Proteiniborus sp. DW1: one gene and its partner. The protein of the gene in region 1 binds, or shares a complex with, the protein of each later gene. Links are inferred from orthologs where the notes say so. Each region holds a gene or a part of one and is shown in the gene's direction. Other genes may lie near its edges.

Evidence for each region. Proteins that work in one complex are often made in the same cells at the same time.
Region 2: the proteins of secG (region 1) and secY are in contact, whole or in part, in a crystal structure (PDB 5AWW), measured with the Thermus thermophilus proteins. The link is inferred for Proteiniborus sp. DW1 from one-to-one orthologs. Residues at the interface, in WP_223903268.1 of Thermus thermophilus: Tyr5, Ile9, Tyr12, Leu13, Ala16, Leu19, Val20, Val23, Leu24, Gln26, Glu27, Pro28, Gln30, Gly31, Ala32, Asp34, Leu35, Met36, Gly37, Gly38, Ser39, Ala40, Asp41, Leu42, Phe43, Ala45, Arg46, Val48, Tyr53, Thr56; in WP_096411648.1 of Thermus thermophilus: Leu14, Gln16, Arg17, Phe20, Ile34, Pro35, Pro37, Ile72, Arg108, Arg109, Asn112, Gln113, Arg116, Ile117, Ile120, Pro145, Gly146, Trp147, Phe152, Phe155, Val156, Val159, Thr160, Val162, Ala163, Gly164, Ala166, Leu167, Trp170, Glu173.

The regions. Positions count from the first base shown.
Region 1 is NZ_FMDO01000030.1:27,697-33,455, forward strand. What follows is about bases 1,788-4,544. They hold secG (preprotein translocase subunit SecG), read left to right. Parts: upstream 1,788-2,929; coding sequence 2,930-3,160; downstream 3,161-4,544. Other genes in these bases: eno (phosphopyruvate hydratase), read left to right, coding at 1,788-2,756; DW1_RS07145 (sodium-translocating pyrophosphatase), read left to right, coding at 3,192-4,544. In the rest of the region: gpmI (2,3-bisphosphoglycerate-independent phosphoglycerate mutase), read left to right, coding at 1-1,354; more of eno, read left to right, coding at 1,461-1,787; more of DW1_RS07145, read left to right, coding at 4,545-5,216. UniProt on the Bacillus subtilis protein: Involved in protein export. Participates in an early event of protein translocation.
Region 2 is NZ_FMDO01000049.1:36,490-41,673, reverse strand. The notes cover bases 1,557-4,556. They hold secY (preprotein translocase subunit SecY), read left to right. Parts: upstream 1,557-2,417; coding sequence 2,418-3,695; downstream 3,696-4,556. Other genes in these bases: map (type I methionyl aminopeptidase), read left to right, coding at 4,380-4,556; DW1_RS12500 (adenylate kinase), read left to right, coding at 3,730-4,377; rplO (50S ribosomal protein L15), read left to right, coding at 1,973-2,416; rpmD (50S ribosomal protein L30), read left to right, coding at 1,769-1,945; rpsE (30S ribosomal protein S5), read left to right, coding at 1,557-1,756. Outside these bases: rpsH (30S ribosomal protein S8), read left to right, coding at 1-266; rplF (50S ribosomal protein L6), read left to right, coding at 307-846; rplR (50S ribosomal protein L18), read left to right, coding at 864-1,232; more of rpsE, read left to right, coding at 1,250-1,556; more of map, read left to right, coding at 4,557-5,126; DW1_RS12490 (KOW domain-containing RNA-binding protein), read left to right, coding at 5,149-5,184. UniProt on the Bacillus subtilis protein: The central subunit of the protein translocation channel SecYEG. Consists of two halves formed by TMs 1-5 and 6-10.

The DNA.
Region 1 (5,759 bases):
AAATTCTGAAGTTGGACATCTTAACATAGGTGCTGGAAGGATAATATATCAAGAATTGACTAGAATAACAAAGTCTATTGAGAATAAAGAGTTCTTCAATAAAAAAGAACTTTTAGATGCTATAGAAAACTGTAAAAAGAATAAATCAAAGTTACATTTAATGGGTCTACTATCAGATGGAGGAGTTCATAGTCACAATAGTCATCTATATGCGCTTTTAGAACTTGCTAAGTCTAAAGGGCTAGAGGATGTATATATCCACTGCTTCTTAGATGGGAGAGATGTTCCTCCTAAAAGTGGTAAAGGTTTCTTAGAGGAATTAGAAGCAAAGATATCAGAAATTGGAGTAGGGAAAATAGCTACAATTGCAGGTAGATATTATGCAATGGATAGGGATAAGAGATGGGATAGAACTCAGTTGGCTTACGAAGCACTAACTCTAGGAGTAGGCAATACTGGAGGTTCAGCAATAGAGATTATTAATAAATCTTATGCAGACGAATTAACAGATGAATTTGTTGTGCCTTCAGTAATAATGAATAAAAATAAGCCTGTTGCAGTAGTAGATGAGGGAGATTCTATTATATTCTTTAACTTTAGGCCTGATAGGGCAAGACAATTAACAAGGGCATTTGTAGATGAGGACTTTGAAGGCTTTGAGCGTAAGAAAAAGGTCAATACTCATTATGTGTGCATGACTCAGTATGATAAGACCATAGAAAACGTAGAAATAATTTACAAACCTCAAAGCTATACAAATACACTAGGTGAGTATATAAGTTCATTAGGCATGAAGCAACTAAGGATTGCAGAAACTGAAAAGTACGCTCATGTTACTTTCTTTTTCAACGGAGGTGTTGAAAAACCAAATGAAGGTGAAGACAGGATATTGATACCCTCTCCAAAGGTAGCAACATACGATTTAAAGCCTGAAATGAGTGCTATAGAAGTTAAAAATGAAGTAATAAACAGAATTAAAAGTGGAGTATATGATCTAATTGTACTTAACTTTGCTAATACAGATATGGTAGGACACACAGGAGATTTTAATGCAGCTGTAAAAGCTATTGAAATAGTTGATGCTTGTCTTGGTGAAATAGTTCATGAAATTAATAAAGTAAATGGAAAAGTGCTTATTACAGCAGATCATGGGAATGCTGAAGAGATGATAGATACAGAAACAGGGGGGAAGCTTACTGCCCATACTACTAATAGAGTACCATGTATAATTGTAGGCGAAGGTAATGTAAAGCTGAGGGAAGGAATTTTAGCAGACATTGCCCCCACTTTATTAGATATTATGAATGTTCCAATTCCCCGGGAAATGACTGGAACATCATTGATAATTAAGTAGTTTTAGCGATAGTGGAACAGTAGTTTAATGATAGTGTAGCGATAGCTAAACAATTGTTCAACTACTGCTCACTATTGGTCGAATTAAAACAAGGAGGTTAACAACCATGACAATGATAACAGACATTTATGCGAGAGAGATACTTGACTCGAGAGGAAATCCAACAGTAGAGGTTGAGGTATGGACAGAAAGTGATGGATATGGAAGAGCAGCAGTGCCTTCAGGTGCTTCTACTGGTGCTTTTGAAGCTGTAGAATTAAGAGACAATGACAAAGATAGATATTTAGGCAAAGGAGTAACTAATGCTGTAAATAATGTCAATGAGATAATAGCTCCTGAAATTATAGGGATGGATGCACTAGACCAAGTAGCTATAGATATGAGGCTTATAGAGCTTGATGGTACAGATAATAAGGGGAAACTAGGAGCTAACGCAATTCTTGGAGTGTCAATGGCAGTTGCAAAAGCAGCAGCTGATACATTAGGATTACCACTATATCAATATTTAGGTGGAGTAAATTCAAAAACCCTACCAGTTCCAATGATGAACATACTAAACGGTGGAGAGCATGCTGATAATAATGTAGATATTCAAGAATTCATGGTAATGCCAGTTGGGGCACTTACTTTTAGAGAAGCTCTTAGAATGGGAGCAGAAATATTCCACAATTTAAAGAAAGTTCTAAAGGATAAAGGATTAAATACTGCTGTAGGTGATGAAGGCGGATTTGCTCCAAACTTAAGCTCTAATGAAGAAGCTCTAGCTACTATAGTAGAAGCAATTAAAAAGGCTGGATATAAACCAGGAGAAGAAGTATTCTTAGCATTAGACGTAGCTGCTACAGAAATGTACAACAAAGAAACTAAAGTTTATACTTTAGCAGGTGAAGGAAAAGAGTTCACTTCGGCTGAAATGATTGATTTCTACGAAGAATTAGTTAATAAATATCCTATTATATCAATAGAAGATGGTTTAGATGAAGAAGATTGGGAAGGCTGGAAAGCCTTAACAGAAAGATTAGGAGATAGAGTTCAATTAGTAGGTGACGATTTATTTGTAACTAATACAAAAAGACTAGAGAAAGGCATTCAAACTGGAGTTGCTAACTCAATATTAATTAAGCTTAACCAAATTGGTACTATTACAGAAACCCTTGATGCTATTGAAATGGCAAAGAGAGCTGGATATACAGCAGTTGTTTCACATAGATCAGGTGAGACTGAAGACTCTACTATTGCTGATTTAGTAGTAGCTGTTAATGCTGGACAAATAAAGACAGGTGCACCTTCAAGAACAGATAGAGTAGCTAAATACAATCAATTGCTTAGAATAGAAGATATGCTTGGTGAATCTAGCCAGTATAGAGGAAGAGAAGTCTTTTATAACATAAAAAGAAAATAAAGTAAGCAAGAAGGTATGAATTTCCTAAATTTGCCGAATACTATCAATAGTCAACTATTGATAGTATTCGGCAATTAGGTTTAAAAGCTCATAAACACCTAAATACTTGTTGATTTTATATTGCCACTGTGTTAAAATTATTGTGTTCATGAGACAGAACAGGAGGTGGAAAGATGCAAACATTATTTTATATTTTAATTGTAATAGCGAGCTTGGCACTTATTGCTAGTGTATTATTACAGTCAGGAAAAAGTGCTGGATTATCTGGCAGCATAGGCGGTGGAGCAGAGAGCATTTGGGGTAAAAACAAAGGAAGAAGCTATGAAGGAATACTTAGTAAAATAACTACAATATCTGCAATAGTGTTCGTTATATCAGCATTAGTTTTAACTGCATTGCAGTAATAGTAATTTTTAGTCAAGGAGGAAAGGGTATATGGACATATTTTTAATCTCAGCACCAGTTGTTGGGATAATTGCGCTGTTATTCGCTTTGTATAAAGCATCAACAATTAACAAGGTATCTCCTGGTAATGATAGAATGAAGGAAATAGCATCTTACATTGCAGATGGTGCTATGGCTTTTCTTTCAAGAGAATATAAAACTTTAGCAATATTTGTTGTTATATTATTTATAATTTTATCATTAGGGATAGATATATTAACTGGTGTAAGCTTCTTAATTGGAGCGATTTTTTCAGCTTTAACAGGATTTTTTGGAATGAAAGTTGCTACAAAAGCCAATGTTAGAACTGCTAGCGCTGCAAAGGATGGTGGAATGAATAAAGCTCTTAGCGTAGCATTCTCTGGTGGAGCAGTTATGGGAATGGCAGTTGTAGGGTTAGGACTTTTAGGTGTTGGTATTCTATATGCTACTATAGGTAATCCAGCAACTATAACAGGTTTTGGACTTGGTGCTTCATCAATAGCTCTTTTTGCACGTGTTGGTGGAGGTATATATACTAAAGCTGCCGACGTAGGAGCAGACCTTGTAGGAAAGGTTGAAGCAGGTATTCCAGAAGATGACCCAAGAAACCCTGCAGTTATAGCTGATAACGTAGGAGATAACGTAGGTGACGTTGCAGGTATGGGTGCTGACTTGTTTGAATCTTATGTAGGTTCAATTATATCAGCTATTACATTAGGTGTAGTAGTATTTGATGCAAATGGAGCATTATTCCCATTAGTGTTATCAGCAGTTGGAGTAATTGCTTCTATAATAGGAACTTTCTTTGTAAGAGCTAAAGAAGGTTCAGATCCTCAAAAGTCTCTTAATACTGGTACGCTTGTAAGTTCAGTACTAACAGTTATTGTTGCATTCTTCTTAAGTAAGAGTATGTTAGATTCATATCAGCCTTTTATTGCAATACTTTCTGGACTAGCAGTAGGATTAATCGTAGCTAGAATTACTGAGTATTATACTTCAGGAGATTTCAAGCCTGTTCAAAGCATCGCAGATGAATCAGAAACAGGAAGTTCAACTAATATTATTGGTGGATTATCAGTAGGTATGATGTCTACTGCATGGCCTATAATAGTTATTGCTATAGGTATACTTGTAGCTTTCTTTGCTACAGGAGGAATAGCAGACCCTGCCAAAGGTCTTTATGGTATAGCACTTGCTGCAGTAGGTATGCTATCTACGGCTGCTATGACAATAGCTGTAGATGCTTATGGTCCAATAGCAGATAATGCTGGTGGTATAGCAGAGATGAGTGGATTACCAAAAGAAGTACGTAATGTTACAGATAAACTTGACGCTGTAGGAAATACAACAGCAGCAGTTGGAAAAGGATTTGCTATAGGTTCAGCAGCACTTACAGCATTAGCATTATTTGCATCTTATACACAAGCAGTAAATCTTTCTAGCATAGACTTAACTCAACCAACAGTAATTGCTGGATTATTAATTGGTGGTATGCTACCATTCCTATTCTCAGCTATTACAATGAAAGCTGTTGGTAAAGCAGCATTCAGTATGATAGAAGAGGTTAGAAGACAGTTTAGAGAAATTCCTGGACTAATGGAAGGTAAAGCAAAGCCAGAGTACAGAAAATGTGTTGACATCAGTACAGCAGCTGCATTAAGAGAAATGATTTTCCCAGGACTGTTAGCAGTTATTGCTCCTATAGCTATAGGGGTAATTCTAGGAACTGATGCATTAGGAGGTTTACTAGCTGGTTCGTTAGTTACTGGAGTTCTAATGGCAATATTTATGGCTAACGCAGGTGGGGCTTGGGATAATGCTAAGAAGTACATCGAAGAAGGTAACCATGGTGGTAAAGGTAGTGAGGCTCACAAGGCAGCAGTTGTTGGAGATACTGTTGGTGACCCATTCAAAGACACATCAGGACCATCAATCAACATACTTATTAAGCTAATGACAATTGTAGCATTAGTATTTGGACCTGTTTTCTTATTAATTAATGAAGGTGCAGGTTTAATAAGCAAGTTATTTTAATTAATATAGCATATGAGAAGGTGATTCTATGAATTGCCTTCTTTTTTTGGCTCTTTATCAGTTGATGTTAATATGTTAATTAGAGAAAAAATTAAATTATTGAGTAACCTATAGTAAACTTTAAAAGTAAATTATAAAAAATGATGGGATATCTAAATAAAATTTAATAAGATATGCAAGGGCTTAGAATCATACTGAATGTGTGAATTCTAGGCCTTTAATATTGTTAGATTTTGTGCAATCAGGACATGATAAATTGTCAGTAAATGTAGAAAATAGTATCCGCTCGCAAACTTAAGAAGAAAGAACACGAACATGGTAAAAAAAGCTAAAACGCGATAGAATATAGACTATGGAATATTATCAAAAGTTCTGATATAATCATATAGTACTTTAAAAGTAAATTGCAAAATAAGTGTAAAGGCTAGATGAAAAAGAAATATAATAAGTATGAAGGCTAATTAGATTTTTTTTTAGATATAAAGACAAAATATAAAAATGTCATGACAAATATAAAGTAAATTATAATTATACAGGAGTAAC
Region 2 (5,184 bases), on another replicon or contig:
TTATAAAAGGATTTGATGTAATAGAAGATGGAAAACAAGGTATTCTAAGAATACAACTTAAATATGGAAAAGATAATGAGAAAATAATTTCTGGTATTAAAAGAATATCTAAACCAGGTTTAAGGGTTTATGTAAAAAGTGATGAGATACCTAGAGTATTGGGCGGACTAGGAATAGCAGTTCTTTCAACATCAAAAGGTATTGTAACAGATAAAATAGCAAGAAAAGAAGGCGTAGGCGGAGAAGTAATCTGCTACATTTGGTAATAGATAAAAGACTGATTTAATGGAAAAGGAGGTATAAGTCATGTCAAGGATAGGTTTAAAGCCGATAACTATACCAAGTGGCGTAGAAGTAAAAATTGATGCAAACAACTATGTAGTAGTTAAAGGCGCAAAAGGAAAACTTGAACAACAGCTTGATAAAGAGATTAAAATTAATATAGAAGATAATGTGATTCATTTGTCTCGTCCAACAGAACAAAAGAGACACAAATCACTACACGGCTTAACAAGAACATTATTATTTAATATGATCGAAGGGGTTACTAATGGGTATACTAGAAGCCTTGAGATCATAGGAACAGGTTATCGTGCTCAAAAACAAGGTAAAAAGCTAGTACTTAACCTAGGATTTTCTCATCCAGTTGAAATGGAGGATCCAGAAGGTATAGAAGTAGAGGTACCAGCACCTAACAAGATAATTGTTAAGGGTATAGATAAGCAACAGGTTGGAAACTATGCTGCAGTTATTAGAGACTGGAGAAGACCAGAGCCTTATAAAGGTAAAGGTATAAGATATGAAGGCGAAAATGTAAGACGCAAGGAAGGAAAGACAGGTAAGTAGGAAAGGAGTGAAAACAGGTGCTTAAAAAAGTAAATAGTAATGTAAAAAGACAAAAAAGGCATTTAAGAATCAGAAAGACTGTAACTGGAACTCCTGAGAGACCAAGATTAAATGTGTATAGAAGTTTAAATCACATATATGCGCAAATAATCGATGACAAAGCAGGAAGAACTTTAGTGTCTGCTTCTACACTCGATAAAGAACTAAAAGGAAAGCTAGGGGAGACTGGCAACAAAGAGGCTGCTAAGGCTGTTGGAAAACTAGTAGCAGAAAAAGCTCTAGCAAAAGGCATCGAAGAAGTTATATTTGATAGAGGCGGATATATTTATCACGGAAGAGTTAAGGAACTTGCAGAAGGAGCAAGAGAAGGCGGATTAAAGTTCTAAATGAAGGAGGGAAAATAATGCAACATGGTCGTATAGATGCTAACGAATTAGATTTACAAGAAAGAGTTGTTAGTATAAATCGTGTAACTAAGGTTGTTAAAGGTGGTAGAAACTTTAGATTTAGTGCACTAGTAGTAGTAGGAGATGAAAATGGGCATGTAGGAGTAGGTATGGCTAAGGCCCAAGAGGTTCCAGAAGCTATTAGAAAAGCAGTACAAGATGCTAAAAAACATTTAATAGCAGTACCAACAGTAGGTACAACAATTCCTCATGAAACAGTAGGAGAGTTTGGAGCAGGAAAGGTGTTACTAAAGCCAGCTTCAGAAGGTACTGGAGTTATAGCTGGAGGTCCTGTACGTGCAGTTATTGAGCTTGCAGGTATTAGAGACCTAAGAGGTAAATCCTTAGGTTCCAATAATCCTAGAAACATGGTAAATGCAACTATGGAAGCTCTAAAACAACTTAAGAGAGCAGAAGATGTTGCTAGACTTAGAGGAAAAACTGTTGAAGAGTTATTAGGTTAGGGGGGAAATACCTTGGCTAAAATTCAAATTAAACTAATAAAGAGCCCAATCGGTAGGATAGAGGCTCACAAAAGAACTATACAGGCCTTAGGACTTAAGAAAATAGGTCAAATAGTAGAAAAAGAAGATACTCCTCAAATTAGAGGTATGATAGAAAAAGTTAATTATATGGTTGAAGTTATTGAGTAGAACTTTTTGATAAGAGGAGGTGCAACCATGAAACTACATGAATTAAGACCAAATCAAGGTGGCGGCAGCAGAAAGACTAAAAGATTAGGTAGAGGTACTGGTTCAGGTCAAGGAAAAACTGCTGGTAGAGGACAAAAAGGACAAAAATCTCGTTCAGGCGGTGGAGTAAGACCAGGTTTTGAAGGTGGACAGATGCCATTATATAGAAGATTACCTAAGAGAGGTTTTACAAATATATTTGCTAAAACATACGCAATAGTTAACCTTGATGATTTAAATATATTTGAAGATAATGTAGAAGTAACACCTGAACTTCTTATTCAAGCAGGCATCATCAAAAAGCTTGAAGATGGAGTTAAAATACTTGGTGATGGTGAATTAAACAAAAAATTAACTGTTAAAGCCCACAAATTCAGCAAATCAGCTGCTGAAAAAATAGTGGCTAATGGGGGAAAGGTAGAGGTGATCTAAAATGCTATCCACTTTAAGGAACGCATGGAAAATTCCTGATTTAAGGAAGAAAATATTATTCACATTTGCCATGCTTGTAGTGTTTAGATTAGGCTCTAGTATTCCAGTACCTGGAATAGACAGGACTGTTATAGATTCTATGTTTGCTGCTAGCTCTGGGGGAATGCTAGATTTTCTAAACTTAATGGCTGGGGGAGCTTTTAAAGATTTTACGATTTTTGCTCTTAATATTTACCCATATGTAACTGCTTCAATTATTATACAGTTATTGACAATTGCTATTCCAAGCTTAGAAGCTCTAGCAAAAGAAGGCGAAGAAGGAAGAAAGAAAATCGCTGAGTACACTAGATATGGTACAATTATCCTTGCTCTAGTCCAAGCAATTGGTATTAGTGTTGGATTTTTTAACAGAGCTCTTATTAGTAAAGAATTTCTACCAGTAGCAGTAATTGTTTTAGTATTAACTGCTGGAACAGCATTTTTAATGTGGCTAGGAGAGCTTATTACTGAAAAAGGTATTGGAAATGGTATTTCTCTTATTATATTTGTCGGTATCATTTCAAGAGCGCCTGGCGCATTAATCAATATGTTTAAATTAGTATTGGCAGGAGAAAAAGTTTTAGAAATAATTGGGTTCTTAATAGTAGCCTTAGTTATAATAGTTGGTGTTATAGCTATACAAGAGGGTACTAGAAAGATACCTGTTCAATATGCTAAAAGAGTTGTAGGAAGAAAGATGTATGGTGGCCAAAGCACACATATTCCTATAAAAGTGTTGATGGCAGGAGTAATTCCTGTAATCTTCTCTACATCATTACTACAATTTCCCCAAATTTTAGCAATGTTCTTAAATCCTAACGGTAAATTTGCAGCTTTCATTACAAATTACTTTACATTAAATGGTGCTGTTGGAGCATGGATATATTCCATACTAAATATATTACTAATAATTTTCTTCACATATTTCTATACAGCAGTACAGTTTAATCCAGTTGAGTATGCAAATAACCTAAAAGAACATGGTGGATTTATACCTGGAATTAGACCAGGAAGACCAACTTCAGATTACCTAAGTAAAGTTATTTCAAGAGTGACGTTTGCTGGCGCAGTAGCTTTAGCAATCATAGCAACATTGCCAGTAGTACTTGAAGCTATTATAAAGCTAAACATCCACTTTGGTGGTACAGGGATATTAATTGTTGTGGGTGTTTGTCTAGAGACTATGAAGCAAATAGAAGCTCAAATGATGATGAGACACTACAAAGGATTCTTAAAATAGTATATTATAAATACAACCTTTGGAGATGATATTATTGAGACTTATTCTACTAGGACCACCTGGTGCAGGTAAGGGAACACAGGCGGTTAATATAGTAAAAAAATACAACATACCACATATTTCAACAGGTGATATGTTCAGAAAAAATATAAAAGAAGGTACTGATTTAGGTGTTAAAGCAAAGGAATATATAGATAAAGGATTGCTAGTACCTGATGAATTAACAGTAGCTATCGTTAAGGATAGATTGTCAGAAAAAGACTGCCAAGAAGGCTTCTTGCTAGATGGTTTCCCAAGAACTGTCAATCAAGCTGATGCCTTAGATACTGAACTAAAAAACTTAAGCTATGAATTAGACCACGTTATAAACATAGACGTAGAAAAAGAGGAGCTAATTGACAGGGCAGTTGGAAGAAGAGTATGTAAAGACTGTGGAGCAACATACCACATTAAGTTTAATCCACCAAAGAAAGAAAATATGTGCGATGTTTGTGGTGGAGAGCTTATTCAAAGAAAAGATGATACTGTAGAAACAGTGACAAAAAGAATCGAAGTATATTTAGAACAAACTGAGCCTCTAATAGATTACTATGGGAAAAAAGGAATACTAATTAACATAGATGGAAAACAAGATATTGATAAAGTATTCGAAGACATAGTAGCATCTTTAGGGAGAGAGTAATAATGATTATTTTAAAAAGTGATAGAGAAATAGAATTAATGTCAAAAGCGGGAAGGCTTGTTGCTGAGACACATGCCTTTCTCCAAGGCATGATTAAGCCTGGAGTGACTACTAAGGAATTAGATGAAGCGGCAGAAGATTTTATTAGAAGTCGCGGTGCATTACCTGCTTTTAAAGGTTATAACGGTTTTCCAGGAAGCATTTGTGCTTCTATTAATGAGGTAGTAGTTCATGGTATTCCTGGATTAAACAAGTTAAAAGATGGCGATATTATAAGTATAGATATCGGGACGATAGTTGATGGATATTATGGAGATGGAGCTAAGACTTATCCTGTAGGCACAATTTCAGAAAAAGATATGAAGCTAATAGAAGTGACAAAACAATCTTTTTATGAAGGTCTAAAATATGCTAAAGTAGGCAATAGATTATCCGATATCTCTCATGCAATACAAAAGTACGTCGAAAGTAATGGTTTTTCAGTAGTTAGAGACTTTGTAGGACATGGGATAGGTCAGAGAATGCATGAGGACCCACAGATACCAAACTTTGGACTACCAGGAAAAGGGCCTCGACTAAAAGCGGGAATGGTGCTAGCTATAGAACCTATGGTTAATGCAGGCACTTACCATGTAAAAGTACTAAGTGACAACTGGACAGTAGTTACGATAGATGGCAAGAAGTCTGCGCATTATGAGCATACAATAGCCATAACAAATGATGAGCCATTGATCTTAACTAGAGTTTAATTCCATCGAAGAGGTGAATTACATGGAAACCACTAGTGATATACATTTAGGTCAGGTG